DNA from 3 places in the Clostridium sp. B9 genome. Region 1 is predicted to be linked to each of the others. Evidence: a T-box and tRNA genes for the amino acid it is inferred to sense, from the RefSeq annotation. Region 1 holds a T-box; the other regions hold tRNA genes.
The links. A T-box is a leader RNA that pairs with one kind of tRNA and senses whether it is charged. The one in region 1 lies ahead of asnS (asparagine--tRNA ligase), so its partner is inferred to be a tRNA-Asn.
Positions count from the first base shown of each region.

Region 1 (10,777 bases):
GCAATATCAACAACATTTAATGTATGAGTCCAAGGATTAGAATAATTAGATTTGTTTTCTTCGTTAAGTTGATTAAAAATATTAAAAGGAGAATTTTTAAATCTATCCTCATTTTTTAATTGATTTAAAAATCTTGATGGTTTATTATCATTTAATAAGTGATTTTGGATTTCTAAAAATAATTCTTTTTTGTTCATGTTATGTACCCCCTAAATTAAATACTTATTTAGAGGATTAACACATGTACAACTTTTTAAACATAGATAAGAAAAAATATACATATATAAATTAAGGGAGGATTTACTTGTGAATAAAAGTATTAGATTATCAGGAATAGCGTATGAGAGTTTAGTTAATGGACCAGGAATAAGAAGAGTTTTCTTTGCACAAGGATGCAATCATAATTGTAGAGGGTGTTTTAATCCAGATACTCATGATTTTATGGGTGGTGAGGAAATGGATATGGACTTGCTTATAAAAGACTTATCAGAAAATCCATTTATTGATGGAGTAACTTTTAGTGGTGGAGATCCATTAGAGCAGTCAGTCAAGTTTCTATATTTAGCTAAAGAATCAAAAAAGTTAGGTCTTAATGTTTGGAGCTATACAGGATATAGATTTGAGTACTTATTAGAAAATGCAAATGAGGAAAATAAGTGGAAAGAATACTTAGAAAACATAGATGTTTTAGTTGATGGAAAGTTTGAAATAAATAATAAACAAGATGGTTTAAGATTCAGGGGGTCAACTAATCAAAGAATAATTGATGTTAAAAAAAGTCTAGAAGAAGGAATGGTTGTACAGTTAGAATTTTAAAGTAAATTAAGATTCTGTTAAAAGCTTGAAATGTAATTTCTTTATAATAGTTTAATATTAAAAGCTATGGTAAAATTATAAATATATAAATATTGGAAGGTAGCGACTTTAAGTGCTTAAAGGGGAGTAGGGAGCAAAAGTATGTTAGAATTTATACTGGACAAAGATGAGTTTATAAGGTGTCGTAGGGATTTTACAAGTAGAGAATTTCTATTTTGGATTTTAATTGAGCTTCTTGGGGCCGTATTTGTATTTATAATGACTATGGTGTTCATTAAAGCTAGTGAAAATCTTAATAATTCTTTTTATTTTGTAACATTGTTATTTTGGATTATTTTCTCTGTTATCTGCAATAGAAAAAATAAGAAAACAATGGAAGATGACATACAAAATAATGTTGAATTTTTAGAACAAAAGAATATGTTTGGTAAATGCAAAATAGAAATTATGAGTGATGGGCTAAGAGTGGAATATAACAATGGCGTTGCCGGAAGGATGTATCCTTGGAAAATAATTAGAGAGGTATTTTCTTTTAAAGAGAATGTATATATTTATATATCTTCTATTGATTATTTATCAATACCAAAGGAAGCTTTTGAAAACAAGGCTCACAGATTATCTTTTTTAAATAAAATAAGTAGTGATAGAAATAACGTTAAAGAACGTATTCTATCTATTATTGGATTAGCATAAAGACTTAACTAAAAAAGTTAAGTCTTTTTTTATTAAATTCATAATTGGTGACTTAGGTTACGTACTTTTGAAAAAATTTAGAGTATCATAATTTTATAATTTTTTTTAGATAAAATATAAATAGAATACTAAACTGAGGTATGATATATTAATTATAAAATTTTAAAAGAGGTGGGAAATATATGTATAGTTTTGAGGTTAAAAAATTAAAATGCACAGATACAAGTGCTATCTTAGTACCATATTTTGAAGATGAAACAAAAATACCTAATGAAGAGGTACAGAGTAAGATAGATATACTAAATAAAAAAGGTCAATTTAAAGGCGCTTACGGAGAGATATTTAGCACAAATAGAATGGTTGGAGATGATATTCAAGACTTAATATTATTAGGACTTGGAAAATCAGAAGATTTAACTAAAGAAAAGCTTAGAAAAGCTTTTGGTAAAGTTGTAGCTGAAATAAAGAGGTTAAAAAGTGATTCCATATTTATAAGATTTGATGCTGGAAAACTTTCTTTAGAAGATTCAATTCAGGCAATCGTTGAAGGTATGGCCTTAGCATCATATACTTTTGACAAATATAAGAGTGATAAAAAAGAAGAGGCTAATGTTTGTGTACATATTGGTGGACATAATATTAAAGAAGAAGAGATAGAGTTAGCTAAAAAGGCTGTAGAGGAAGCAACTTTACTTGCAGAAACAACTTGTTTAGCTAGAGATTTAGTTAATGAACCGTCAAATATAATGTATCCAAAAACTTTAGCTGAAAAAGTTGAAGAAGCTAGCAAAGAGTATGGATTTGAAGTTGAAGTTTTTGATGAAAAGAGAATAGAAGAGTTAAAGATGGAAGCATTCTTATCAGTAGGAATGGGTTCAGATAATTTACCAAGACTTATAGTTATGAGATACTTTGGTGATAAAGATAATATGGACCAAAGATTAGCTTTAGTAGGAAAGGGATTAACTTACGATTCAGGTGGATATTCAATAAAGCCTACTAATGGAATGGTAACAATGAAATCAGATATGGGTGGAGCTGCTGCTGTTATAGGAGCAATAAGTGCCATAGCTAAGAGAAATCTAAAAATAAATGTAATAGCTATAGTAGCTGCTTGTGAAAATATGATATCAGGTCATGCTTATAAGCCTGGTGATATTATAGGATCTATGGCAGGAAAAACTATAGAGATATTAAATACAGATGCTGAAGGAAGACTTACTTTAATAGATGCTGTAACTTATGCTATAGAAAAAGAAAAAGCTAGTGAAGTTATAGATGTAGCTACATTAACAGGTGCAGCCTTAGTAGCTTTAGGTGATGATGTTACTGCAGTTGTAACTAATAATGATGAGTTTTATAATGAGCTACAAGAAGCTACAAAGGTAACTGGAGAAAAAGTATGGCAATTACCAAGTTTTGAAGAATATAATGAACTTATAAAATCAAGTATAGCAGACTTAAAGAATATAGGTGGAAAATATGCTGGAACAATTACAGCTGGTTTATTCATTGGTGAATTTGTTCAAAATAAACCATGGTTACACTTAGATATAGCAGGTCCTGCATTTGCTGAGAAAAAGGGTGCTTATTGTCCAGTTGGAGGAACAGGAGCAGGCGTTAGAACACTATATGAATTAGCAAATAGAAGATGTAAATAGTATAATATAAGTAGGAAGAGGAAAGCTTTTCCTACTTTTTTTATATTATTTATGACGAGGGAGATATTATGACGAAGGTTTATATAGTAAGACATGGGGAAACTGAATGGAACGTAGCAGGAAAGATGCAAGGATGTAAAGATTCAAATCTTACTCCTCTTGGTGTTGAACAAGCTAAGTGGCTAGGAGAGAGGTTAAGAGATAAGCATATAGATAGAATATACTCTAGTCCACTATATAGAGCCAGACATACAGCAGAGCTTATAAAAGGTGAAAGAGATATAGAAATATTAGATGAACATGATTTAAGAGAACTTGAACTTGGTGAATGGGAAGGTCTAAGAAAGTGTGATGTTGAAAAGATAGACAAGCATAATATGCTTAATTTCTGGGAGAATACTGAGGCCTTCAATCCACCAAATGGAGCAGAAAGTTTTTATGAATTAGTTGATAGAGCTTATAATGTTATAATGAAATTGGTAAGAGAAAATAAAGATAAAACTATATTAATAGTTTCGCATACAATAACTATTAAAAGTTTTATGGCTGAGCTTCAAGGTCATGGAGTAAAGGGAGTTTGGAACCCACCATTTTTAAAGCAAACTAGCTTAACAGAGATAGATTTTAATGATGAAGAATTTAATATAATCATGAATGCAGATACTTCTCACTACAAAGAAGAGGTAGTTTTAGGTAAAGGCGTTTAAAGATTAGAGGGAGTATCTAGAATTTTTTTTGATACCCCCTTTTATTTTTAATAAACTGAGAGTAAAATAAACAAGAGAAATATGAATAATAAGTTAATTAATTCATTAAAATTTAAAAATATGAGGTGGTTACTATGAAGAAATTGAGAGTTGGAATAATATTAGTTATAGCAATATTTACTTCAGTTTTATTTGCTGGATGTTCTTCATCAAATGATGATAAGGTCTATAATATGAATCAAGAGATAAATGTAGGAGATTTAACATTGAAGGTAACAGGAACTGAAAGATTAGAATCAATAGATAATCTTAAAGCTGAACAAGGAAAAGAATTATTAGTAGTTAAATACATTATGAAAAATAATACTAATGATGATAAAGCTTGCAGTAGAATAGAATTTACTTTAGAAGATAAAAATGATAAAGAAATAAAAAGTGTTTTCATACCTGAAGATTTAAAAAAAGCTACAGAACTAAAAATAGCTAATGATAAAGCTGTACCAGCTAATGGTGAATTAGAGGGTTCTGTGGTATTCCAAGTTAATAAGGGTGCAAAAGACTTAGTTTTAGACTATGAGCCAGAAATATTAGATATTGATTCAGTACATGTTAAATTAGGTTAATAAAAAAAGAAGTGGAGTTAATTCCACTTCTTTTTGTTTATTAGAATTCTGAAGAACCAGTAGTTCTTGGGAATGGTATTACGTCTCTTATATTAGCCATTCCTGTGATGTACATGATTAATCTTTCGAAACCTAGACCAAATCCTGAGTGAACAGTTCCACCGTATTTTCTAAGTTCTAAATACCACCAGTAATCTTCTTCATTTAAGCTTAATTCAGCCATTCTAGATTTTAAGACATCAAGTCTTTCTTCTCTTTGGCTACCACCTATGATTTCTCCGATTCCAGGAACTAAGCAGTCCATAGCAGCAACTGTTTTTCCATCTTCGTTTAATCTCATGTAGAATGCTTTGATATCTTTTGGATAGTCAGTTACGAATACTGGTTTCTTGAAGATTTCTTCTGTTAAGAATCTTTCATGTTCAGTTTGAAGGTCTATTCCCCACTCAACTGGGTATTCGAACTCTTTTCCTGACTCTTGAAGTAATTTAACAGCTTCAGTGTAAGTAACTTTTCCGAATTCTGAGCTTACAACATGGTTTAATCTATCTAATAATCCTTTATCAACAAATTGATTAAAGAAAGCTATTTCTTCTGGACACTCATCCATAACGTATTTTATAACGTATTTTAACATGTTTTCAGCAACTTCCATGTCATCTATTAAATCAGCAAATGCCATCTCAGGCTCAATCATCCAGAACTCAGCAGCATGTTTAACTGTGTTTGAGTTTTCTGCTCTGAAAGTTGGTCCAAAAGTATAGATGTTTCTGAATGCTAAAGCGAAACATTCAGCGTTTAATTGTCCTGAAACTGTTAAGTTAGTTTCTTTTCCAAAGAAATCTTCTGAAAAGTCTATAACTCCTTCTTCAGTCATTGGAGGGTTCATCATATCTAAAGTAGTTACTCTGAACATTTCTCCAGCTCCCTCACAGTCTGAACCTGTTAAGATTGGAGTATGAGTATAAACAAATCCTTGATCTTGGAAGAATTTATGGATAGCGTAAGCTGCCACACTTCTTACTCTGAAAGTAGCTGAGAAAGCGTTACTTCTTGGTCTTAAGTGAGCAATTGTTCTTAAGTACTCAAAAGTATGTCTTTTCTTTTGTAGAGGGTAATCTGAATCAGACATTCCTTCTACTAATATTTCATCTGCTTGAATTTCAAATGGTTGTTTTGAATCTGGAGTTACTACTAAAGTACCTATAACTGATATTGATGAACTTATAGGTAATTTTGAAACCTCTTTATAGTTAGATATTTTTTCACTATCAAAAACAACTTGAACGTTTTTGAAGAATGAACCATCATTAACTTCTATAAATCCAAAAGCGTTTGAAGCTCTTAGAGTTCTTATCCAACCTGATACTTTTACTTTTTTATCACTATATTCACTAGTGTTTCTGTAAAGACTTTTAACTAAAACTACATCTTTCATTATTGTATCCTCTCTTTCTTATAATAAGTTTTATTCCAAATAAAAAAAGCCATTCATCCACATGATTAATGGGACGAATGGCATTATTCGCGGTACCACCCAAATTGCTATTAAAAATAATAGCCGGCTTTATGAACACTAAATATGTTCTTCAAGTGTAACGGTTTGAATCCGTCTAAGTCTACTCTCCTAAGAAAGGATTTCGGTTAGAAACTCAGAGATGTTCTTCAGAATAGGTTTCACTACAGAACTCTCACCATAATCTGCTCGCTAGAAGCTACATCCTAAACTTACTCTTCTCGTCATAGTAAATAAAAAAACTATTTAGTTTGATTAATAATGATTTTACAATAAAATATTAACATTTGCAATATTAACCACATAGAAATATATAGATATAGTATGTATTTAAGGAGTTTTTATGTGCGATTTTTTTGAAGAAAAGTTTGAACAAATAAATAAATTAAAGTATTTAATGACTTTAGCAAGAAATGATGAAAACTTAAAAAAATATAGAGATAAAATAGAAGAAGTATTTAATGAATTTGATAATTACAGCACAAGAGAAGAAGAACAAGATATACTTATATTAACACCAGAGGAGTTAGCTGGATTCAGTGGAAAGGATGGTAAGCCAGCTTATGTAGCTATAGATGGGATGATTTATGATGTAACTAACATAGAATTATTCAAACAGAGTCCACATAATGAGTTAAAGCTAGGAAAAGATTTAACTAATGAATTTAATGAATGTCATGAAGGTAATGTAGGTATTTTAAATAAGATACCTGTTGTTGGAATGCTAGCTGAACCAGAGGAAGTTGAATTGATTGAGGAAGTTGAGCCATACTATTCTGAAAAAAGGCTAAAAGTAATTAGTACAAAAGAATTGGCAACATATAATGGTGAGGGAGATAAACCAGCTTATGTAGCTATAGATGGACTTGTATATAATGTTACAAATTTACCATTCTTAAAAGTGAATCCACATGATGAACTAAAGTTAGGTACAGATATAAGCGATGAGTATAGAGCGTGTCACAATGGGAATAAGGGATTGTTAGAAGATATTCCTGTAGTAGGTGTATTATATGATTTCCCAGAAAGTAATAGAGGAAAACATGAAAATCAGAATATAGAACCATTAGATAATAATGAGGTTAGAGAGTTTAAAGTAAATGAATTGATAAGTTTTAATGGGAAGGATGGAAAACCACCGTATATAGCTGTTTTCGGAACTGTTTATGATTTAACTGATATTGAAGATTCTAAACTTATGGATGTTAAATTAGGTTGTGATTTAACAGGAGAATATAAGGAGGTTTATGGGAATGATAAATCTTATTTGAGGGATATTCCTATAGCAGGAGTTTTAACTTGTAGTTGTATAGAAGTTTAATAAAAAATAAAGCTAGTTATAAACTAGCTTTATTTTTTATTCTTTTCCTAATTCATAAGAATAAACTAATTTATGAGGGAAGTTCTTTAATTCCATATCCTTCATAGTTCTTTTAAATTCATAAGGAACAGTTTTAATCTCAACTTTTAATTTAAATTCATTAGATATATCTAGAATTACATAAGTTGCATGAGGTTTTCCGTTTTTAGGTTTACCAACACTACCGTCGTTTATAATAACCTTATCACCAACTTTTTTAGCATAAGGTATGTGAGTGTGCGCACAAACTAAAACATCTTCCTTAAGTTCACTCATAATCTCATCAAGTTCAGAATAGTCTTCTTTAAGGTATTCATTAATTCTTCTAGGACTACCATGTACAAACTTTATAGATTTTCCACAAACATTGATAGAAAGATCATTTGGAAGATTATCAAGATAATATCTATTAGATGTTCTAAGCTCTTCTACAGTCCAAGGTAGAGAAAATGAGTTTATGTCTGTATCTCTAATATATGTATAATCATTATCTACAACAGAAGCATCATAATTTCCCTTTAGACAAAGAATATTTCTTCTTTTAATAAGTGCTATTACTTCATTAGGATGAGGTCCATAGCCAACTAAATCTCCTAGACATATTATTGAATCGATATTTTGATTATCTATATCTTCTAAAACTTCTCTTAAAGCATATAAGTTACCGTGTATATCTGATATTACTGCAATTCTCAACTTTATGGCCTCCTTAGTAAAATAGTAAATTTATTTCATAGTAATTATTATATAACAAAATGATGGACAAAATATAAAAATAAATATTACAAAGTCGATAATCTATAGAAATTATTAGATAGTATAAATTTGTGATATAATTTATTTAAAGAAATTTAACTATTAAAAGAGGAGTGATTAGGGTGAAAGACGGAAGATTAAAAAGAATCATAGAAGCTATGGAGGAAAAAAAAATACCTCAAATGTTAGTTTCTTCACCTGCGGCAATATTTTATTTAACTGGTAAGTGGATAAATCCGGGAGAAAGAATGGTTACACTTTACATAAATACTAATGGAAATCATAAATTTATAGTAAATGAATTATTCCCAATAAATGAAGATTTAGGTGTTGATATACTTTGGTATAACGATACTATGAACCCAATAGATACTTTACATGAAGTAATAAATCATGATGAAGTCTTAGGGATAGATAAGGATTGGAAAGCTCATTTCTTAATACAACTATTAGAGAGAAACTCAGCAAAGAACTTTGTGAATGGATCTCCTATAGTTGATAGAGTAAGAATGAGAAAAGATGAAGAAGAAATAGCTTTAATGAAAGAAGCTTCAAGAATAAATGACATAGCTGTAGAAAAGGCTATAAATAGCTTAAAAGAAGGTATGACAGAGAAGGAAGTAGTAGAAGTATTAGGTAAGTGCTATGCAGAGTATGGATGCCAAGGATACTCATTTACACCAATAGTTGCTTTTGCAGCTAATGCAGCAGATCCTCATGCAGAATCAGGTGAGCAAAGATTAGAAAAAGGAATGGGTGTATTAATAGATACTGGATGTAAAAAAGATTACTACTGTTCAGACATGACTAGATGTGTATTCTTTGGTGAGCCAACTGAGCATCAAAAAGAAATATTTAATACAGTATTAGAAGCTAATAAAAAGGCTATAGAAATGATTAAACCTGGTGTTAGATTCTGTGATATAGATAAGACAGCAAGAGACGTTATAGAGGAAGCTGGCTATGGAAAATATTTTACTCATAGAACAGGTCATTCAATAGGAATAGAAACTCATGACTTCGGTGATGTAGGAGCTACTAATACAGATGAAGTTAAACCAGGAATGATATTCTCTGTTGAGCCTGGAATATATCTTCAAGGAGATATGGGGGTAAGAATAGAGGATTTAGTATTAGTTACTGAAGAGGGTTGTGAAAGATTAAATCATTTTAATAAAGAATTATCAGTAATAAAATAATTATTTAAAAGTACAAATCTTAGAATTCATATTATTTGATTTATGAATTCTAAGATTTTTTTATTTTAATATACAAAAAAAGAACATTCTTGAAATCAAGAATGTTCTCATATTTTATAATACAATCTAAAGTTTTCTTAAATATTAAGCACTGAATAAGATACCAGCTATTGTAGCTGTCATACAAGTAGCTAATACACCACCTAAAAGTGCTTTTAATCCTAACTTAGCTATAGTTGGTTTCTTTTCTGGAGCTAATCCACCGATACCACCTAATTGGATTGCAACTGAACTTAAGTTAGCGAATCCACAAAGAGCATAAGTTAATATCATTACAGTCTTAGGTTCTAATGTTCCGTTAGCTATGTAAGTTCCTAATTGAGAATATGCTAAGAACTCATTAACAGCTAACTTGATTCCTAATAAGTCTCCAGCAACGAAAACATCTTTCATTGGTACACCCATAATGAATGCTAGAGGAGAGAATAATCTACCAAGAATCCAGTTTAAGCTTAACCAAGGAGCTCCGAAGATTCCACCGATTGCACCGAATAATGCGTTAATCATAGCTATAAGAGCAACGAATGCAAGAAGCATAGCACCAACGTTTAATGCTAATCCTAAACCTTCTGAAGCACCGTTTGCAGCAGCTTCTATAACATTTTCACTTTCAACTTTAAGCTCAAGAGTTCCGCCACCTTTAGTTTCTGGTTCTTCTGTTTCAGGAACTAAGATTTTAGCAAGTATTAATCCAGCAGGAGCAGCCATGATTGAAGCAGCAAGTAAACTACCTGCGTTAACTCCCATTGCTACGTAACCAGCCATAACACCACCAGCAACTGTAGCCATACCACCTACCATGATTGCACATAATTCTGATTTAGTCATGTTCTTTATGTAAGGCTTAACTAGAAGTGGAGCTTCTGTTTGACCTAAGAAGATATTACCAACAGCACTGAAAGTTTCAGCACCACTTGTTCCTAATAATTTAGCAACCCCTTTAGCAATAACTTTAACTATTACTTGAACTACACCTAAATGATATAAAACACTCATTAATGATGAGAAGAAGATAATTGTTGGTAATACTTGTAAAGCAAATATCATACCAATTTTATCTGTATCAAGTAATGGTCCAAATAAGAATGAACTACCTTCCTTAGTAAAATCTAAAAGTTTAGTTATTCCACTACTAACCCATTCAAATACTGCTCTACCAGCAGGTACTTTTAAGATTAGTAAAGCGAAAACTATTTGTAGTAAAAGACCTGTTCCGACAAGTCTCCAGTTGATCTTCTTTCTGTTTTCAGAGAAAAGAACAGCTATACCAATAATACATATAAGACCTATTACACCAATAATCCTATCCACCTTTGTTCTCCTTTTCTTATGTTTTTTTTGTTCATTTTATTTTATACTAGTTTTGTATTTAATAAAAGTTAAAAA
Region 1 covers NZ_JBNWKA010000003.1:3,729,391-3,740,167, reverse strand. Annotated here, with positions in the region: gene ACQZHJ_RS16940 (HD domain-containing protein) at 1-197, opposite strand, end outside; gene nrdG (anaerobic ribonucleoside-triphosphate reductase activating protein) at 307-816, shown strand; gene ACQZHJ_RS16930 (YcxB family protein) at 958-1,509, shown strand; gene ACQZHJ_RS16925 (leucyl aminopeptidase) at 1,692-3,170, shown strand; gene ACQZHJ_RS16920 (histidine phosphatase family protein) at 3,239-3,877, shown strand; gene ACQZHJ_RS16915 (DUF3426 domain-containing protein) at 4,012-4,500, shown strand; gene asnS (asparagine--tRNA ligase) at 4,541-5,938, opposite strand; T-box leader at 6,005-6,253, opposite strand; gene ACQZHJ_RS16905 (cytochrome b5 domain-containing protein) at 6,360-7,337, shown strand; gene ACQZHJ_RS16900 (metallophosphoesterase family protein) at 7,374-8,072, opposite strand; gene ACQZHJ_RS16895 (M24 family metallopeptidase) at 8,255-9,331, shown strand; gene ACQZHJ_RS16890 (NupC/NupG family nucleoside CNT transporter) at 9,476-10,702, opposite strand.

Region 2 (10,777 bases), 290 kb from region 1:
AAATTAATTAGTAATTTATACTAATAATTTATCAAATGTTAACGCATTTTTTCAACAGTTAAATAAGTTTAAAATAACATTTCTTTATCCATTAAATACATTCAAGAAATGTAAATACCTAGTGTTACATTATGATATAATCTATATTATTATATCATATGATTGGAGGCTTAATATGAATTCATATGCAAAAGTTGTAGTAAAAGGCTCTCCTATTACTAAATCGAACTTTAAATTATCAAATGCTCAAGGACGAGCTATACTTCCATCAAATTCTGGTAAGTATCATGATAGATATGCTTTATATGAAGAGCAAATTGCTTATGAAGCTAGAATTCAAAACCCAAATGTAATTTTAGAAGAATCTTTAATTGCAGTTCTTAAAGTTTATTACAAGAGTTCAAAAAGACATCCAGATACAGGTAATATAACCAAAAGTATTTTTGATGGAATAGAAAAAAGCGGCTTAATAATAAACGATATGCAAATCAGAAGAATAATAACTGAAGAGTTTTATGATAAAGAAAATCCTAGATTTGAATTAGAGTTCTTTGGAGAAAGTACTTATGATTTTAACTACAATATTACAAAGCGTAAAGAGGAAGCTCCAAAATTACTTTATTCACCACCACCTAATAAAAAAAGAAAATCTACTAATACTACTAAAGAAATAAAAAAATCTACTCCTAAAGCAGAATCAACTGGAGTTATTTGCTCAATATGTAATAAGTCTATAGTAGGTAATGATTTCGTTACCGCTAATAAAGGGACAACTATAGTATGTAAAAAATGTTTGTTAAGAATGTAGGTGATTAAATGAATATATTATGCATTGGGGATTCTCTTACCTTTGGATATGGTGTTGGGCAAGAAAATTCTTGGGTAACAAAAATAAATGACTTAAATTTTACTACAATAAACAGAGGCATTAATGGAGATACTTCTACTGGTATATTATCTAGAATATATAGTACTCTAACTTCTGCTAAACCAGATGTATGTGTAATTATGTGTGGTTCAAATGATATCCTTATGGAAAAATCAATTGAATCAATCATTGAAAACATAGATTTAATGATAAAAGACTGTGACTCATTAAATATTAAACCAGTTTTAATGTCACCTCCAAAAATTTTTGGAGAACTAGCTTTAAAACATTGGGATTCTTCTTTAGACTATTTAAACATAAATATTAAACTTGAGAGTTTTTCTAAAGAATTAAAGATGTACTCAATAAAAAATAATATTAAGTTTATAGATATAACTCATTCTATTCCATTTAACCCATCAAACTATACTGATGGACTACACATCAGTATCAAAGGGAACATTTTAATAGCTGAATTATTAAAAAGAGAATTAATTTTTGATTAAAATTTTATATCCTCAATATGTACTAAAATTTTGTTATTTAATGATAAAGCTTTGCTTTTCAATTGTTGATTATCATCTAATTCAACAATTAGAAAAGCAAAGCTTTAATTTTAATTATTTAAATAATTAAATACAGAATCTCCAACCTTATATCCTTCATCTACTGCTATATCGGATAACTCATATGCATGCAGGACATTACCGCAGGCAAATATTCCTTCTTCAGATGTTTCAAAATTATCATTCACTAAAATAGTTTCACTACTATTAGAAATTCTTAATCCTAATTTTTTTCCTAATATGCTTTCTGGAATCCAAGGTACAGATATTAAAAGTGAATCGCATTTTATAAAACTTTCTTCTTCTCCACTCTTACTTATCATTACCCCTTCAACTCTCTCAGTTCCTAAAACTTCATTTATTGTGTATCCAAGTTTAACAGGTATATTAAACTCTTCTATTATATTTTCAACAATATATTGAGATGAATTTAGATAATCCTTACTTTCAACTATAGCTTCTATTTTAGCTCCCTCTACAATAAGCCTTCTAGCGACAATCATATCACTGTCATGTGAGCCTATTATAACTATGTTTTTTCCTGGAAGATATCCATATAGATTTATAAATCTATGTGCTGTCCCAGAAGTATATATTCCAGTAAATTTATTTAAAGGTACACTTACATTTCCCTTAAACTTTTCTCTACTTCCAGTTGCTAAAATTATAGCTCTAGCTTTCATAGTTTTCATGCCTTCATCTGGATTAACATAGCTTATCTCTTTTTCTTTATTTATTCCTAAAACAGTGGTGCTTAGTTTAACCTCTATACCAAGTTCATTAACCTTACTTACAAAGTATTCAACAAATTCACTTCCTGTAACAGGTTCCCCCAAAGTTTCTTTTCCAAAACCACAATGTATGCATTGATTTAGAACTCCACCAAGCACATCTTCTCTTTCTAATAAAAGAACTTTTTCTATACCATTTTCTTTTGATTTTATAGCCGCAGCCATTCCACTTATTCCGCCACCAACAACTACAACATCATATTCAAATAAAGTACTCTCCATATCGCAAATATTTACCTAAAGTAAATATTTCCTCCTCTCAAAAAAGTATTATAGTTTTATAACCTTATTATAAGTATTCATTGATTCAACTATAGTGTACATATTACTTATTTCACCTATAGCTAATTCCTCTTTTATTCCATAGAAATCTAAACAAGTTCCACAACTTAATATATTAACTCCACGGTCATATAACTTCTGTAAAGACTCTAAAACTTCCGAATTCTTAACTGTTAATTTAACTCCACCATTTAAGAAAATAAGTTCTTTAGGAATATTATCATTCTCTGATAAAGTATATAAATATCCCTTCATAAGAATTTTTCCTAAATCATCATTACCCTCACCAAGTTTGTCACTTGATACAACTATTACAAAATCATCTTCTTTTTTCTCTTCTTTAATCTCGCCTTTTTTCTCTATGTTAATTATATAGTTTCCATTTTCTTCTCTTGCTTCTACAGAATATCCGCATCCACTAGCATATTTGTAAATATTATTTTTTGCTACTTCATTATCAACTATTACTTCTGCACAACCTTCTTCTATTGAATCAAAGTATTTTTTTGTGTTTATAACTGGCATAGGACATGCCATTCCCATACATTCTATTCTTTTCATAATCTCACCTCTTAAATTAATCTATAATATAAAGATATCATATTTTTATATATTGAGAAAATTAAAGTTTTCCAAAAAAAGTTGTTTCGCTCCTTTTTTGTAATAATTCCTTCATACAATCAACATATTATTTTGTGATATAATATTACTAGTTTTGAATAATTTTAAAAGGGGTGTTTTAATGCAACAAAAAGTAAAGAAAAATAACTTTTTTGATAAGCTTAAAGATTCTCTTGATAAAAATGCTTTAATAAGACTAGGTTTCTATATATTCACAATATTAGCCGTAGTTTTAAAAGGAGCACTTTTTTTAGGATTTTCTTTAAATCAAGATCCATACTTACTTAACTTTGGATTAGGATTTAGACAAGCTAGTTATTTCATAAATTATTACATAGCTTTTGCAGCACTATTTATAAGTATTTGTTTTTTATTTAAAAACAAAGGAAAATTTATAGCATTAATAATTCTAGACCTATTTATTACAGTACTTACAATGATGGATATTTGGTACTTTAGAGGATTCCAAACAGTTCCATCAATAATGCTATTAAAACAAACAGCTAACTTAGATAATCTAGGGGATAGTATATTCTCAATGGCTAGTCCATCTGACTTCCTATTCTTTATAGATTTTATAATCTTAATAATAGCTTTTATCTTCCTAAGAAAAAGCTTTAATAAGTGTAAATCAAACTGGAAGGCTACATTAATTGTATGGATAGTTTCTATTTGCTATATAGGATATGTTCCATTTAACGTTAATGTTTTAAAAAGAGAGAATGTTAAAAACTCATACATCTTTAGTAACTATGACCCTACTAATACTGTAGAGTACTTCTCTCCTATTGGATATCATATATTTGATATATATAATGTTTATAAGAATTCTAAGCCATATGAAATGACTGCTGAGGACCAAGCACAAATTAAAGAGTACTACGATTTCAAAAATGAAAATTTACCTGATAATAAATATAAGGGAATGTTTAAAGGTAAGAACTTAATTATTATCCAAGTTGAATCTCTTGAAAATTTCGTTATAAATCAAAAAGTTGATGGTCAAGAGATAACACCAAACATAAATAGAATATTAAATAATTCTATTTACTTCCCTAATATATTTGAACAAGTTAACGAAGGTACAAGCTCAGATTCAGACTTAATGATGAATACTTCAATGTTACCATTAAGACAAGGAAGTACTTTCTTTAGATATCCAAATACAACTTATAACTCACTGCCTAATATTTTAGAGAAAGATGGATATAGCACAGTTGCCATCCATCCAGATAAAGGTTCATTCTGGAACTATGCTCAAGGATTAACTGGTATAGGATTTGATAAATTCACTGACTACTATTCATTTAATCAAGACGAAGTTATTGGAATGGGATTAAGTGATGGAAGCTACTTCAAGCAAGTTGCTCCAATGTTAAAAGAAATGAAAGAACCATTCTATGCATTTACAGTTACATTAACAAGCCATGGTCCATTTGATTTACCAGGAGAGTATCGTAAATTAAAACTTAGCCCTGAGCTTGATAAAAATGTTTTAGGTGGATACTTCCAAAGTATTCATTACACTGATGCTCAAATTGGAATGTTCTTAGATTTACTTCAAAAAGAAGGGCTTTTAGAAAATACTGTTGTTGCAATAGAAGGTGACCATACTGGTCCTCATAAATATTACAATAGTAAAATAGAAACATTATCTAACCCTGAACAGTGGTGGTTAGACAATGGAAATCATACAGTTCCACTAGTTATCTACAACCCAAGCGTAAAAGAACCTGTTAAAGATGAAGTTTATGGTGGTCAAATAGATATAATGCCAACATTATTATATCTATTAGGTATTGATAATAGTGTTTATGAAAACACTGCTTTAGGAAGAAATCTATTAAATACAAATAGATCTTATGCTGTTTTAACTGATAGAACTGTAAAAGGCGATTTAACTGATAAAGAAAAAGAAATTGTAGGAAATGCTTTAGATTTATCTGATAAAATGATTAGAGCTAACTATTTTAAGGGAAAAGTTCCAGAGAACAATACTCCTCAAAACAATTAGCATAATTTATTTAAACAAAAAGAGCTGAAATTAATTCAGCTCTTTTTATTATTCATCTATACCTTTTGCACCATAAATATTTTCAACCGTCTCATCCCAATATTTAACGTAATCCCCTACAGCCCACTCTGCCATAACAATCTCTTCATTAGGTTCTATATATATTGAACCTAATTTTTCTCCCAATCTACCATCAGTAATTTTATATATAGTTAATTTACTATCTGATAATGTAATTGCAATCTTTCCATTAGGAGCAGTTACAATATCTCGTACTCCTCTTCCCAATGAAACAACTTGACTCCAAGGAACCATTAATGTGTCATAATTTATTAATATTGGTACAGGATTAATATTAATATCAAAAATTCTGAAATCATTAAAATCTTTTTTATTATTTAACATACCTTCCAAATTCCAATTTCCATTCTTTCTTTGAAGAGTTATGTTAGAATATTTATTTTGAGCATAATATGATTTTCCATCCACATCATATTTTTGTATTGCATTCTTTTCACTAGTATTATAATTTTCTTCTTCTTGCTTTCCAAAAAGATTGGCTATATCCATACTTCTAGCCGAATCAACTTTATCTATGGGTGTTATGCTATATGAATTATACTGTCCATCGAAGTTATTGCCAACATAGGATTCTAGTCCAATATAATCATTTCCTACAAAAGTTATTTCCTCATAGATACCTTTTCTAATTTGTTCTCCCTTAACTTCCTTCTCATCTTTTTTCCTACTTGTAACTGTAAGCTTATTTTCAATTTCATCCCCATTATACTCTGATGTTAAACTTATGTTAGAGAATCCATTTATTCTAGGTAGTAAAAGAGAATTGTCTAAAATATTTATTGGTTGAAGCTCATCATTAATTATAGATATCCATAATGTTTTATAAGTAGAAGCTTCATAGTATCCATCTTCCATTTTTGCTGGTTTCTTTATACCAAGTAATACTCCAACATCCTTATTATAATACTCAGAATTTTCATTACTCTTTATATCATTACTTTTAGCTACCTTTTCATTCTTATCTTCAACAACAGATTGTTCCTCTAGCTTATCTGATATTTTCTTTAGTTTGACTAATTTATCTGAAAGTAATAGATATGCTTCATCATTATTTATAGAAATTATATTTATATAAGTTTTATTACTATCATAAATTGATGTTATATCTACATAATCACTTTTTATTGTATTTTTTATTTCATTTTTTATTTCAACATCATCTACTTCTTGAAAAAATTTATCTCTTTCCATTCTCTTTAGCTTAAAATTTGGATTTTCAACAGAAATATCATTCAATACAACTTTATCTTTTCCTATAATTATTTTGTCTCCAGATTTTAAATGAAAAATTCCATTTGTAATATCTGAATCATCAGTAGTTTTTTCACTATAAATATTATTTGTGACTTCCCATTCCCCTAATATCTTTATATTATTTGATTCAGGTGGTGTTATCTTCGATACATCAAAAGATTCATCATTCTGAGAACAACCAACCATTAATACACTAATAATAATCAAGAAGAATGTAAAAATTTTCTTCATAAATCACCTCTTATAATTTAATCTGTATTATCCTCAATGCTTTTAATTAACTTTTTAGGTAAATATATAGTTATTTTTGTTCCCATTCCTAATTCACTTGTAATATCCAAAGTTCCTTCATGTAATAATACTATTTCATCACATATAGAAAGTCCTATACCATTTTGAGATTTTGAATTTTTACCCTTGTAGAACTTTTCTTTTACTCTAGGCAATTCTTCCTTACTTATTCCACAACCAGTATCAATTATATTTATATATATTCCTTCTTTTCCACATAAAAATTCAATTGTTATGGAGCCATTCTCTGGTGTAAATTTAAAAGCATTATCTAGAATATTAATAAATACCTGCTTTAATCTATCCTTATCACCAACAATTATAAAATCATCATCTATACCTTTTAATATTAATTGTTTATTTTCTCTTTCAGCTCTAGGATTCATATAAAGCTTTAAATATTCTATGAAATCTTTTAAATTTATCTCTTCATATTTCAACTTTATTTTTCCGCTGACAAACTTAGAGAAGTCTAATAACTCTTCAACCATATTGCTTAATCTATCCGCTTCCTTTTCAATTATATCAAATCCCATTTTTAAAGTTTCTCTGTCAGTAAAATCATTATTTAATGTGATAGCCCATCCCTTAATGGAAGTTAAAGGAGTTCTAAGTTCATGAGAAACAGAAGATATAAACTCATTCTTAAGTGTTTCTCTATTTTCGATTTCCTCTGCCATTATGTTAAGAGTATCAGCAAGCGTCTCAATCTCATCATTAGTAACAATCTTATTTCTTACCTTTAAATTACCCTTAGCCATCTGCTCCGAAACCTTTATAAGTTCTGTAATTGGATTTACTATACTATTAGCCAAGAAATAACTTAATATTATACCAATAGCCAAAACTGTTAATCCAATAACTATAAATACTAAGAAAAAGTTAAGTATAAAATTATCAACATTTCTAAGAGAACTTATGTATCTTATAACTCCTACTATTTCATTAGAAGCATTTTTTAGCGGTGCTGAAATAGCCATTACCTTTCCTGTGTAATCTTGTTCAGTTCCTACCCACTTAGCAGTATCTCCTTCTAAGGCTCTCTTAACATCCATAGGTGTTCCATATTCTTTTGGCTCAAGTCCTATAGAATCCATTATTAATTGCCCTTTTAAATCATATATCTGAACCTGTGCATCAGTTTGCTTCCAAAAAATATCTACATCATCATAAACATTATTCTCTAAACTAGAATTAGAAAGATATCTTTTATAAAATTCTACTGATGTATTAATTTGACTTAATAATATTTCCTCGGTATTTTGATAATAATACCTAGAAATAAAAATCAAAAACATGGCTGAGACAATTATAATAGTTGATAATAATACAACTAAGAAATTTTTCATTAGCCTAGTCTTTATACTTTTCATACAATATATACTCCTATCTACATTTATCAGTCATGCTAAATCAAACTATTATCTCTTCCATCTATAACCTGTCCCCCAAACAGTCTCTATATACTTAGGTTTTGATGAATTATCCTCTATCTTAGATCTTAATCTTCTTATATTAACATCAACAATCTTAGGATCTCCAAAGAAATCAATTCCCCATACTAAATTTAGAAGTTCATCTCTAGTAAATGCTTTTCCTGGATTTTGCATAAATATTTTCATCAATAAAAATTCCTTTGGGGTAACATCTATTTCAATATCTTCTTTATAAAGACTCTGTGAATATAAATCAAGCTTAAAATTATCCACTTCTATACTATCATTATTCTCATCTTCATTTATACCCTCTATTCTTCTTATTAATGCTTTGACTCTTAAAGTTATTTCTAATGGATTGAATGGCTTTAAAACATAATCATCTGCACCAAACTGTAGACCCATTATCTTATCCATATCTTCTCCTTTAGCAGTAAGCATTATTATACCCATATGCGGAAATGTTTCTCTTAATTTTTGGCAAACCTCAAAGCCATTCATACCAGGTAACATAACATCCAATATTGCTATATCAGGCTTCTCAATTAAAGCTTTTCTAACTCCCTCTTCTCCATTTTCACATTCTATAACATCAAATTTTTCTCTTTGAAAATTTATTCTTAAAAATCCTCTTATACTCTCTTCATCTTCAACAAGTAAAATCTTCATACCTTCAACTCCTCATAACACCTTTAATTTAATATACTCTTACTTAAATTTTTTATTTATAAATAAAGAATTTAAAATCATTGCTTAATCAAAATAAAATCATTATTTTTCTTATTTAATTATATCCAATATTGGCCTTACTTTAATTACAAATAGCTTACACTAAAATTACCTAAAATAATCAACTCTATTTTTGAATATAAAAAAAAGCTATAAACTAATATAATTATTAATTCATAACTTGCTCTGCTTACTTAATTTTAGATAAAAAAAATGGCTCCTCGGAGAGGACTCGAACCTCCAACCTATCGGTTAACAGCCGAGTGCTCCACCATTGAGCTACCGAGGAACATTTTACTGAAAGATTGTTCTTTCAAAATTGCACATAATTAATACTATATTTGGTCAAGCCCTCGATCTATTAGTATCGGTCAGCTGAACATGTTACCATGCTTACACCCCCGACCTATCAACCTTGTGTTCTTCAAGGGATCTTACTAGCTTACGCTATGGGAAATCTCATCTTGAGGTTGGCTTCACGCTTAGATGCTTTCAGCGTTTATCCATTCCCGACTTAGCTACCCAGCTGTGCTCCTGGCGGAACAACTGGTACACCAGAGGTCAGTCCATCCCGGTCCTCTCGTACTAAGGACAGCTCCTCTCAAATTTCCTACGCCCGCGACGGATAGGGACCGAACTGTCTCACGACGTTCTGAACCCAGCTCGCGTGCCGCTTTAATGGGCGAACAGCCCAACCCTTGGGACCTACTTCAGCCCCAGGATGCGACGAGCCGACATCGAGGTGCCAAACCTCCCCGTCGATGTGGACTCTTGGGGGAGATCAGCCTGTTATCCCCGAGGTAGCTTTTATCCGTTGAGCGATGGCCCTCCCACGAGGTACCACCGGATCACTAAGCCCGACTTTCGTCCCTGCTCCACTTGTGGGTGTCGCAGTCAGGCTCCCTTCTGCCTTTGCACTCTTCGAACGATTTCCGACCGTTCTGAGGGAACCTTTGGGCGCCTCCGTTACTTTTTAGGAGGCGACCGCCCCAGTCAAACTGCCCACCTAACAATGTCCTGTGACCAGATTCATGGCCGCCAGTTAGAATTTCAGTACTGTCAGGGTGGTATCCCAAGGATGACTCCACTAAGGCTGACGCCCTAGTTTCCTAGTCTCCCACCTATCCTGTACAGACAATACCAAAACTCAATGCTAAGCTACAGTAAAGCTCTACGGGGTCTTTCCGTCCAATCGCGGGTAGCGAGCATCTTCACTCGCACTACAACTTCGCCGGATTTACAGTTGAGACAGTGCCCAAGTCATTACGCCATTCGTGCGGGTCAGAACTTACCTGACAAGGAATTTCGCTACCTTAGGACCGTTATAGTTACGGCCGCCGTTTACTGGGGCTTAAGTTCATACCTTCGCTTGCGCTAAGTATTCCCCTTAACCTTCCAGCACCGGGCAGGCGTCAGCCCCTATACATCAGCTTACGCTTTAGCAGAGACCTGTGTTTTTGCTAAACAGTTGCTTGGGCCTATTCTCTGCGGCCTACTCTCGTAGGCACCCCTTCTCGCGAACTTACGGGGTCAATTTGCCGAGTTCCTTAACTGTAATTCTTCCGCCGGCCTTAGGATTCTCTCCTCACCTACCTGTGTCGGTTTGCGGTACGGGCACTACTTCTCTCTCTAGACGCTTTTCTTGGCAGCGTGGAATCATGTACTTCGGTTCCGTGGAACCTTCCCCATCACACCTCAGCATTATGAAAGCGGATTTGCCTACTTTCACTGCCTAAGTGCTTAGACTAGCATCCAATAGCTAGCACACACTATCCTCCTGCGTCACGCCATCGATAATAACGATGGTAGTGGTACTGGAATATCAACCAGTTGTCCATCACCTA
Region 2 covers NZ_JBNWKA010000003.1:3,440,886-3,451,662, forward strand. Annotated here, with positions in the region: gene ACQZHJ_RS15350 (RusA family crossover junction endodeoxyribonuclease) at 176-808, shown strand; gene ACQZHJ_RS15355 (GDSL-type esterase/lipase family protein) at 817-1,374, shown strand; gene ACQZHJ_RS15360 (NAD(P)/FAD-dependent oxidoreductase) at 1,485-2,447, opposite strand; gene yedF (sulfurtransferase-like selenium metabolism protein YedF) at 2,496-3,068, opposite strand; gene ACQZHJ_RS15370 (LTA synthase family protein) at 3,250-5,142, shown strand; gene ACQZHJ_RS15375 (hypothetical protein) at 5,191-6,708, opposite strand; gene ACQZHJ_RS15380 (ATP-binding protein) at 6,726-8,141, opposite strand; gene ACQZHJ_RS15385 (response regulator transcription factor) at 8,190-8,873, opposite strand; tRNA gene ACQZHJ_RS15390 (tRNA-Asn) at 9,148-9,222, opposite strand; rRNA gene ACQZHJ_RS15395 (23S ribosomal RNA) at 9,275-10,777, opposite strand, start outside.
Region 2: it encodes a tRNA-Asn, which carries the amino acid that the T-box ahead of asnS (asparagine--tRNA ligase) is inferred to sense. The anticodon was not compared.

Region 3 (10,777 bases), 3.6 Mb from region 1:
AGATAAAATGAAAAAGAGCTATAAGTATTATTTGAATACTTATAGCTCTTTTTAAATATTTAAAAGTAAAAATAAATCATTTAATGTAAGTTCTGATCTAGATATTAAAATAAGATTATTTAAAATAAAAAATGAAAATTTACTAGATGAAATAGGTGGATTTATTTCACCTATTTTTATATGAATATTTATAATCCTTCTAATAACATCATACATTGGATCTATAATTTTATGATTTTTAGATGAATGCTTAGCCATTTCTGAAAATATATGGCGGTAATTAGTTAAAAATTCATTTATATTATCAGATATAATCTCAATTTTAGCTTTGAAGGAAATATCGGCATCAACAATTTGGTTAGATTTAAATAATATTGTATTCCAATCTGTTGTTAGTATATCAGAGACAAGCTTATCTTTATTTTTAAAGTAGTTATAAAAAGTTCCTGTACCTATATTACACTCTTTAGTAATATTTCTTATATTTAAATTAGTATATCCATTGGATAACAATTGCTTTTTCCCTTCAATTAATAAATCTTCACGTACATTTTTAATTATTTTAGGCATATTAAAGCCTCCTTTAAAAGAACTCGTATAAAAAAATTATAGTATTTAAAAAGAAGAAATTCAAACAATCACAAATAACTATTTTAAATATTCAAGTGAATAAATAGATTTATATTTAAAATAGTTGATAATAAATGTATTAAATTAACTTATGGCTTAAAAACAGTGATAAAACATAAAATATAGAAGAAAAAATATAGTAGGATATTTGCTTTATATTAAATTTCAAAAGTAAACTAAGGGTATGAACATATAAATTAAATGAGGATATTTATTAGGAAAGTATTATTTTAAAGATTAAAATATAATTTAAAGTATATATATGGAAGAGATATACAAATAATACTGGTTAAACTATTCCTAGTGTATCAATATAAAATAAATGTAGTAAAATAAAGAAATATGGAGTAATAAATGAATAATTAGATAAAATGGGTGTTATATATGGGAGGAATAGTTATATACATGGTAAGATAAATCTCGTCGCTAAGAGACACGGCAAACAACTTAACAAAACAAATTAAAAGTTTTGAAAAAAGTTGTTGACAAAGTTTCTAAGTGATGTTAAACTAAGAAAGTCGCTTGAGGGCGACGAAGAAATGGTCTTTGAAAATTAAACAGAAGATATTAACATAAACCAGCAATTCTTTTAACAAGTAATATGAGTATAGATTAAACTTTTAAATTGAGAGTTTGATCCTGGCTCAGGATGAACGCTGGCGGCGTGCTTAACACATGCAAGTCGAGCGATGAAGTTTCCTTCGGGAAACGGATTAGCGGCGGACGGGTGAGTAACACGTGGGTAACCTGCCTCATAGAGTGGAATAGCCTTTCGAAAGGAAGATTAATACCGCATAACATTGAGAGATGGCATCATCACTCAATCAAAGGAGCAATCCGCTATGAGATGGACCCGCGGCGCATTAGCTAGTTGGTGGGGTAACGGCCTACCAAGGCGACGATGCGTAGCCGACCTGAGAGGGTGATCGGCCACATTGGGACTGAGACACGGCCCAGACTCCTACGGGAGGCAGCAGTGGGGAATATTGCACAATGGGGGAAACCCTGATGCAGCAACGCCGCGTGAGTGATGAAGGTTTTCGGATCGTAAAGCTCTGTCTTTGGGGAAGATAATGACGGTACCCAAGGAGGAAGCCACGGCTAACTACGTGCCAGCAGCCGCGGTAATACGTAGGTGGCAAGCGTTATCCGGATTTACTGGGCGTAAAGGGAGCGTAGGCGGACAATTAAGTGGGATGTGAAATACCCGGGCTCAACCTGGGTGCTGCATTCCAAACTGGTTGTCTAGAGTGCAGGAGAGGAGAGTGGAATTCCTAGTGTAGCGGTGAAATGCGTAGAGATTAGGAAGAACACCAGTGGCGAAGGCGACTCTCTGGACTGTAACTGACGCTGAGGCTCGAAAGCGTGGGGAGCAAACAGGATTAGATACCCTGGTAGTCCACGCCGTAAACGATGAATACTAGGTGTGGGGGTTTCAACACCTCCGTGCCGCCGCTAACGCATTAAGTATTCCGCCTGGGGAGTACGGTCGCAAGATTAAAACTCAAAGGAATTGACGGGGCCCCGCACAAGTAGCGGAGCATGTGGTTTAATTCGAAGCAACGCGAAGAACCTTACCTACACTTGACATCCCTTGCATTACTCTTAATCGAGGAAATCCCTTCGGGGACAAGGTGACAGGTGGTGCATGGTTGTCGTCAGCTCGTGTCGTGAGATGTTGGGTTAAGTCCCGCAACGAGCGCAACCCTTGTCGTTAGTTACTACCATTAAGTTGAGGACTCTAGCGAGACTGCCTGGGTTAACCAGGAGGAAGGTGGGGATGACGTCAAATCATCATGCCCCTTATGTGTAGGGCTACACACGTGCTACAATGGCTGGTACAGAGAGATGCAATACCGCGAGGTGGAGCCAAACTTTAAAACCAGTCTCAGTTCGGATTGTAGGCTGAAACTCGCCTACATGAAGCTGGAGTTACTAGTAATCGCGAATCAGAATGTCGCGGTGAATACGTTCCCGGGTCTTGTACACACCGCCCGTCACACCATGAGAGTTGGCAATACCCGAAGTCCGTGAGCTAACGCGTAAGCGAGGCAGCGGCCGAAGGTAGGGTCAGCGATTGGGGTGAAGTCGTAACAAGGTAGCCGTAGGAGAACCTGCGGCTGGATCACCTCCTTTCTAAGGAATACATCTTAGGATAACTAAGATGATAAAAAGAATCTGGATAATATCTCTGTTTAATTTTGAGAGACTATCTCTCAAAATTGTTCTTTGAAAATTGCACATAATAATTTAATTTATAGAAAACAACAAAGCCAAATTGGCAAACCAATTTCTATTCTTTGTAAAATGAGAACTATAACTAATATAGGTCAAGCTACAAAGGGCGCATGGTGAATGCCTTGGCATCAGGAGCCGATGAAGGACGTGATAAGCTGCGATAAGCTTCGGGTAGACGCACATAGTCTGAGATCCGAAGATTTCCGAATGAGGAAACTCACATGGGAAACCCCATGTATCCATAAGTGAATACATAGCTTATGGAGGGTAACCTAGGGAACTGAAACATCTAAGTACCTAGAGGAAGAGAAAGAAAAATCGATTTTCTTAGTAGCGGCGAGCGAAAGGGAAAGAGCCCAAACCGGAAACTTGTTTCCGGGGTTGCGGACATAGCATCAAAGTGGAGGCTATTGTAACTGAAGAGAGCTGGAAAGCTCCACCGTAGAAGGTAATAGTCCTGTAAGTGAAACGAGAAGACCACGAGTTATGATCCAGAGTACCACGAGACACGTGAAACCTTGTGGGAAGCAGGGAGGACCACCTCCCAAGGCTAAATACTACCTGATGACCGATAGTGAAGCAGTACCGTGAGGGAAAGGTGAAAAGAACCCCGGGAGGGGAGTGAAATAGAACCTGAAACCGTGTGCCTACAACCGTTCAAAGCCCCTTATGAGGGTGATGAAGTGCTTTTTGTAGAACGAGCCAACGAGTTACGGTATGTAGCAAGGTTAAGTACTTAAGGTACGGAGCCGAAGGGAAACCGAGTCTGAATAGGGCGACTAGTTGCATGCCGTAGACCCGAAACCGGGTGACCTATCCATGGCCAGGTTGAAGCGAGGGTAAAACCTCGTGGAGGACCGAACCACGTTGCTGTTGAAAAAGCATGGGATGAGCTGTGGATAGCGGAGAAATTCCAATCGAACCCGGAGATAGCTGGTTCTCTCCGAAATAGCTTTAGGGCTAGCGTCGAGTATGAGTAGTGGAGGTAGAGCACTGAATGGGCTAGGGGGCATAGCGCTTACCGAACCTTATCAAACTCCGAATGCCACATACTATGAGCTCGGCAGTCAGACTGCGAATGATAAGATCCGTAGTCAAAAGGGAAACAGCCCAGATCGTCAGCTAAGGTCCCAAAGTGTAAGTTAAGTGGGAAAGGATGTGAGATTTCTAAGACAACTAGGATGTTGGCTTAGAAGCAGCCACTCATTAAAAGAGTGCGTAATAGCTCACTAGTCGAGAGATCTTGCGCCGAAAATGTAACGGGGCTAAACTTACCACCGAAGCTACGGGCTTGAATTTAATTCAAGCGGTAGGAGAGCGTCGTAATCGGGCTGAAGTCGTACCGTAAGGAGCGGTGGACTGATTACGAGTGAGAATGTTGGCATCAGTAGCGAGATGTGGGTGAGAATCCCACAGGCCGAAAACCTAAGGTTTCCTCAGGAAGGTTCGTCCGCTGAGGGTTAGTCGGGACCTAAGCCGAGGCCGAAAGGCGTAGGTGATGGACAACTGGTTGATATTCCAGTACCACTACCATCGTTATTATCGATGGCGTGACGCAGGAGGATAGTGTGTGCTAGCTATTGGATGCTAGTCTAAGCACTTAGGCAGTGAAAGTAGGCAAATCCGCTTTCATAATGCTGAGGTGTGATGGGGAAGGTTCCACGGAACCGAAGTACATGATTCCACGCTGCCAAGAAAAGCGTCTAGAGAGAGAAGTAGTGCCCGTACCGCAAACCGACACAGGTAGGTGAGGAGAGAATCCTAAGGCCGGCGGAAGAATTACAGTTAAGGAACTCGGCAAATTGACCCCGTAAGTTCGCGAGAAGGGGTGCCTACGAGAGTAGGCCGCAGAGAATAGGCCCAAGCAACTGTTTAGCAAAAACACAGGTCTCTGCTAAAGCGTAAGCTGATGTATAGGGGCTGACGCCTGCCCGGTGCTGGAAGGTTAAGGGGAATACTTAGCGCAAGCGAAGGTATGAACTTAAGCCCCAGTAAACGGCGGCCGTAACTATAACGGTCCTAAGGTAGCGAAATTCCTTGTCAGGTAAGTTCTGACCCGCACGAATGGCGTAATGACTTGGGCACTGTCTCAACTGTAAATCCGGCGAAGTTGTAGTGCGAGTGAAGATGCTCGCTACCCGCGATTGGACGGAAAGACCCCGTAGAGCTTTACTGTAGCTTAGCATTGAGTTTTGGTATTGTCTGTACAGGATAGGTGGGAGACTAGGAAACTAGGGCGTCAGCCTTAGTGGAGTCATCCTTGGGATACCACCCTGACAGTACTGAAATTCTAACTGGCGGCCATGAATCTGGTCACAGGACATTGTTAGGTGGGCAGTTTGACTGGGGCGGTCGCCTCCTAAAAAGTAACGGAGGCGCCCAAAGGTTCCCTCAGAACGGTCGGAAATCGTTCGAAGAGTGCAAAGGCAGAAGGGAGCCTGACTGCGACACCCACAAGTGGAGCAGGGACGAAAGTCGGGCTTAGTGATCCGGTGGTACCTCGTGGGAGGGCCATCGCTCAACGGATAAAAGCTACCTCGGGGATAACAGGCTGATCTCCCCCAAGAGTCCACATCGACGGGGAGGTTTGGCACCTCGATGTCGGCTCGTCGCATCCTGGGGCTGAAGTAGGTCCCAAGGGTTGGGCTGTTCGCCCATTAAAGCGGCACGCGAGCTGGGTTCAGAACGTCGTGAGACAGTTCGGTCCCTATCCGTCGCGGGCGTAGGAAATTTGAGAGGAGCTGTCCTTAGTACGAGAGGACCGGGATGGACTGACCTCTGGTGTACCAGTTGTTCCGCCAGGAGCACAGCTGGGTAGCTAAGTCGGGAATGGATAAACGCTGAAAGCATCTAAGCGTGAAGCCAACCTCAAGATGAGATTTCCCATAGCGTAAGCTAGTAAGATCCCTTGAAGAACACAAGGTTGATAGGTCGGGGGTGTAAGCATGGTAACATGTTCAGCTGACCGATACTAATAGATCGAGGGCTTGACCAAATTATAGTAAATTAAATTTGATTATGTGCAATTTTGAAAGAACAATCTTTCTAAATATCTGGTGATGATGTTCTTTAGGGTAACACCCGTTCCCATTCCGAACACGACGGTTAAGCCTTTAGAAGCCGATGGTACTGCACGGGAGACTGTGTGGGAGAGTAGGTGGTCGCCAGGTCAAATGTTCCTCGATAGCTCAATGGTGGAGCACTCGGCTGTTAACCGATAGGCTGGAGGTTCGAGTCCTCTTCGAGGAGCCATTTTTTTAAAAGAGTTATTAAAGAAGATATCAATATCTTTTTTAATAACTCTTTTTTGTATGTAATTTATTAATTATGAAGGAATTTTAAATTAATTGTTGAATAATAAAAGTATAAATAAATTTAAATATAAGGTTAAAATCTTTTTATTAGATTTATTTTAGAGGTTTTCATAATATAAATAAAATTATTAGTTTCTTAACTTAGTTATATTATTTAAACGATAATATAATAGATTAATTAAATTAGAAGTATAATTTTTTAATATATAAAAGCTTATAAGTAATAAAATATAATAATTTTAGATATAGAAGAATATATTTATTTATATAAGCTGCTTATTATTAATTTAAAATTATATAAAACAAAAGTTGTACAATTAAATAACCTATTAAAAGCACTATTTAAAGACCAAATAAGTATAAAGATAATACTAATTTTTTCTAGAAAGGTGGTGGGGGCTACGCATATATCATTATGTAAACGATATAATGCTGTAGTGTAAATTATGAAAGAGTATAAGATTGAGAATTTAAGAAATGTAGGGATTATAGGACATAGTGATTCAGGTAAAACTGCATTAACAGAAGCTTTACTTTACTATACAAACACTACTGACAGATTAGGAACTTGTGAAGATGGAAATACAATAAGTGACTATGATCAAGAAGAGAAGAAAAGAAGAATATCATTATCATTATCTGTTGTACCATTTGAGTGGAATGGTATTAAGGTTAACTTATTAGATACTCCAGGATACTTTGACTTTGTTGGTGAGCAAATAGAAGGTGTTAAGGCAGCGGATTCAGCTATTATAACTGTCTGTGGTGTAACTGGAATTCAAGTTGGTACTGAAAAGGCATGGGAGTGTTGTGAAAAAGAAAAATTACCAAGAGCATTTTTTATAAATAAATTAGATAGAGAAAATTCTAATTTTGATAAAGTTTTAGAAGATATAAGACATACTTTTGGTAGTGGAGCTATTCCAACACAATATCCAATAGGTTCTGAACGAAATTTTAGAGGTATTGTAAATTTAATAACTCAAGAAGCTTTTGAGTATGAATTCAAAACAGGTAAAATAACAGAAATAGATGTTCCTGAAGATATTAAGGATAAAGTTGAAGAGTATAGAACTTACGTAATGGAAGCTGTAGCTGAAACTGATGAAGAGCTTTTAGATAAGTATTTTTCAGAGGGTGAGCTAACAGTAGATGAAATATATAAAGGATTTTCTATTGGTTTTGAAAATGGAGATATAGCACCGGTTATGTGTGGAAGTTCTTTGTCAATTGTCGGAATGCAAAGTTTACTATCTTCGATTAAAGGATATTTCCCATCTCCTAATATGAGTGAGTCTAAAATAGCTACTGATAGCAATGAAGATGAGATAGCTGTTAAAGTTGATAGTGAAATGCCTTTTTCTGCATTTGTATTTAAGACAATAGCAGACCCGTTTGTAGGCAAGCTATCTATGTTTAAGGTTCAAACAGGAGAATTAACCAGTGATAAGGTAATTATAAATTCTAAGAATGGTAAAATAGAAAAAGTGGGCTCTTTATGTTTCTTAAGAGGTAAAAATCAGATACAAACTAAAAAGGTTACAGCTGGTGATATAGGTGCAGTTACTAAGCTTCAATATACTGTAACTGGTGATACTTTATGCGAAAATAATTTCAAAGTTTCATATAATAGTTTTGAATTCCCAGAGCCAGTTATGACAATGTCTATTTTACCTAAGAGTAAGGGAGATGAGGAGAAAATATCACAAGGACTTACTAAGCTTTTGGATGAGGATCCAACATTTAGTGTTTCTAGAGATAAAGAAAATGCAGAAACATTAATTTCTGGAATTGGAGAAACTCATTTAGAAGTATTAGCTAGTAAATTAAAAAGTAAGTTTGGAGTTGATGTAAAACTTCAAGATCCTAAGGTACCATATAGAGAGACAATAAAGGGGAATGCAGATGTTCAAGGAAAGCATAAAAAGCAATCTGGTGGGCATGGACAATATGGTGATGTAAAAATTAAGTTTGAACCTAGAAGAGATGGAGAGAGCGATTTAGAGTTTGTTGATAAAGTTGTAGGAGGAGTTGTTCCTAGAAATTATATACCTGCTGTTGAAAAAGGCTTAAAAGATTGCTTAAAGAAAGGTGTACTAGCCGGTTATCCAGTAATAGGAATTAAGGCTACATTACATGATGGTTCATATCACCCTGTAGACTCCTCAGAAATGGCATTTAAAGTGGCTGCATCATTAGCGTATAAGAAAGGTATGGAGAATGCTAAGCCAATACTTCTAGAGCCTGTAATGAGAGCTGAGATAGTTATTCCAGACGAATATATGGGAGATGTTATAGGGGATATCAATAAGAAGAGAGGAAGAGTAGTTGGGATGGAGCCTGATGGAAAGAATCAGAGAGTTATTGCAGAGGTTCCATTATCTGAAATGTTTAAGTATGCTACTGACCTGCGCTCAATAACTCAAGCAAGAGGAAGTTTTAGTATGACTTTTGAAAAATATGAAGAAGTCCCTTCTACAGAAATAACTAAAATAATTGAAGCTGCTAAAAAGATGAGAGAAGCTAAGGAAGCTTAAGATTTATAAAAAGTGCTATCTAAATATAGAAAGATAGCACTTTTTATGTATACTAGGAAAAAAATGTGGTTAAATTAATAATATTCAAGGTATTATTTTTATAAATCAGGGTAAAAAGTAAAATGATAAAAGAATTTACTGGTATATTAAGTAGAAATGCATAAAAATTTAGTTTTTGTAATATAAATCTTTTGAGAAATTATATATTATTTTGAAGTGTTTAAATAAAACTTAATTAATAGTAGTAACTAATATTTTAATATAAATTTTTAATATTAAAAAGGAATTTTATATATACATATCTAATTATATTTAGAGATAATATCTTAAATGAGGTGCAAGTTTCATGTGTAATTACAGAATGGATATAAAGGGGAAAATAGGGTTAAGCGACTATAGTAATATATTTGACTATATAAATGTAGTAAGAGTATGTGATAAGTTTATGATATATATGGATTCACTAGATGATGACAATATAGGAATAATATGTTCTATGCTTAAAGATAACAATTTCAACATAAAAAACCAAGGATATGATAATAAGGGAATTTACTATATAAATGCTAAGAAAATAGGGTAAAACACATAATTTTTAATAGTATTTTTTATATAAATAATTGTAAAAATATATAAATTAAAAAGGGGATAACTTTAACTGTGTAAAGGTACGTACATTTATGTTATAATTTACTTTGTGTTAAATAAATAATTATTAATAAGCTATAATTTAAGTTGTCATATAATAATTTAACGAAGTGAATTCTAAAGGGCAACTTGTTAAGAAGCACTTATAGTTGAATTAATCCATAAGAAACATGGGGGAGGATTTTTTAAATGAAGAATTACGTTGTTGGAATAGATCTAGGAGGAACAAAAATAAGCTGTGCTCTTGCTGATCTAGAAGGAAATGTTAAAGCTCAACATACAACTCCAACTAATGCTCATGAAGGCGAGCAAGCTGTTTTAGACAGAATAATTGGATGTGTTGAAACTGTAATATTCGAAGGAAAAGTAACAATAGACGAAGTAGAAGCTATAGGTATTGGATCACCAGGACCTTTAGATGCTAGAACTGGTATCATAATAACAACTCCAAACTTACCTTTCAAAAACTTTAACTTAGTTAAGCCTTTAAAAGAAAAGTTTGGTATTCCTGTATACTTAGATAACGATGCTAACGTAGCAGCTATTGGAGAGTTCATGTTAGGTGCTGGTAAAGGTACAGAGAACATGGTATACATCACAGTAAGTACTGGTGTAGGTGGAGGAGCAATCCTTAATGGAAAAATCTACAGAGGAAGTACTTCAAACGCTTTAGAGATAGGACACGCAACAGTTGCTCCAGGAACAGTTAGATGTAACTGTGGTAACATGGGATGTTTAGAGGCAGTATCATCAGGTACAGCTATAGGAAAAAGAGGAAGAGAAGCTGTAGCTACTAATGTAGAAACTAGCTTAAAAAATTATGATAACGTAACTTCATATGAAGTATTCGTTGAAGCTGCTAAAGGAGATAGAGTAGCTAAGTCTATAATAGATGAGGCATTAAACTACCTAGGAATTGGTGTAGCAAACACTGTAGCAACTTTTGACCCAGATATGGTTGTTATCGGTGGAGGAGTTTCAAAAGCTGGAGAAATAGTTTTTGAAAGAGTTCAAGAAGTAGTTAATGAAAGATGTTTCAAAGCTATGACAGATCATTGTAAGATAGTACCTGCTGGATTAGGAACAGATGCAGGGGTTATCGGAGCAGTAGCTTTAGCATTATTAGAGTGTAAATAATAAATTTTATATAAAAAAGTTAGGAGCTTTTTAGCTTCTAACTTTATTTTTTATAATAAAAATTACTAGACATACATATAAATAGATAGTAAAATGTTATAAATTTATTAAATACAAGAATTAAGTGTTTAAAGACTAGAAAAAAAGTTTGATTTATGATAAAACTATATTAAAAATGGAAAATTTAGTCTGAGAATTAGGTCATAACCACATATTGTGCTTATCTATACAAAAATAGCTATGTAATAAGTTTGTTATATAGCTATTTTTTTA
Region 3 covers NZ_JBNWKA010000003.1:148,944-159,720, forward strand. Annotated here, with positions in the region: gene ACQZHJ_RS00795 (TetR/AcrR family transcriptional regulator) at 52-570, opposite strand; rRNA gene ACQZHJ_RS00800 (16S ribosomal RNA) at 1,252-2,766, shown strand; rRNA gene ACQZHJ_RS00805 (23S ribosomal RNA) at 2,959-5,863, shown strand; rRNA gene rrf (5S ribosomal RNA) at 5,921-6,038, shown strand; tRNA gene ACQZHJ_RS00815 (tRNA-Asn) at 6,046-6,120, shown strand; gene fusA (elongation factor G) at 6,629-8,719, shown strand; gene ACQZHJ_RS00825 (hypothetical protein) at 9,066-9,302, shown strand; gene ACQZHJ_RS00830 (ROK family protein) at 9,557-10,504, shown strand.
Region 3: it encodes a tRNA-Asn, which carries the amino acid that the T-box ahead of asnS (asparagine--tRNA ligase) is inferred to sense. The anticodon was not compared.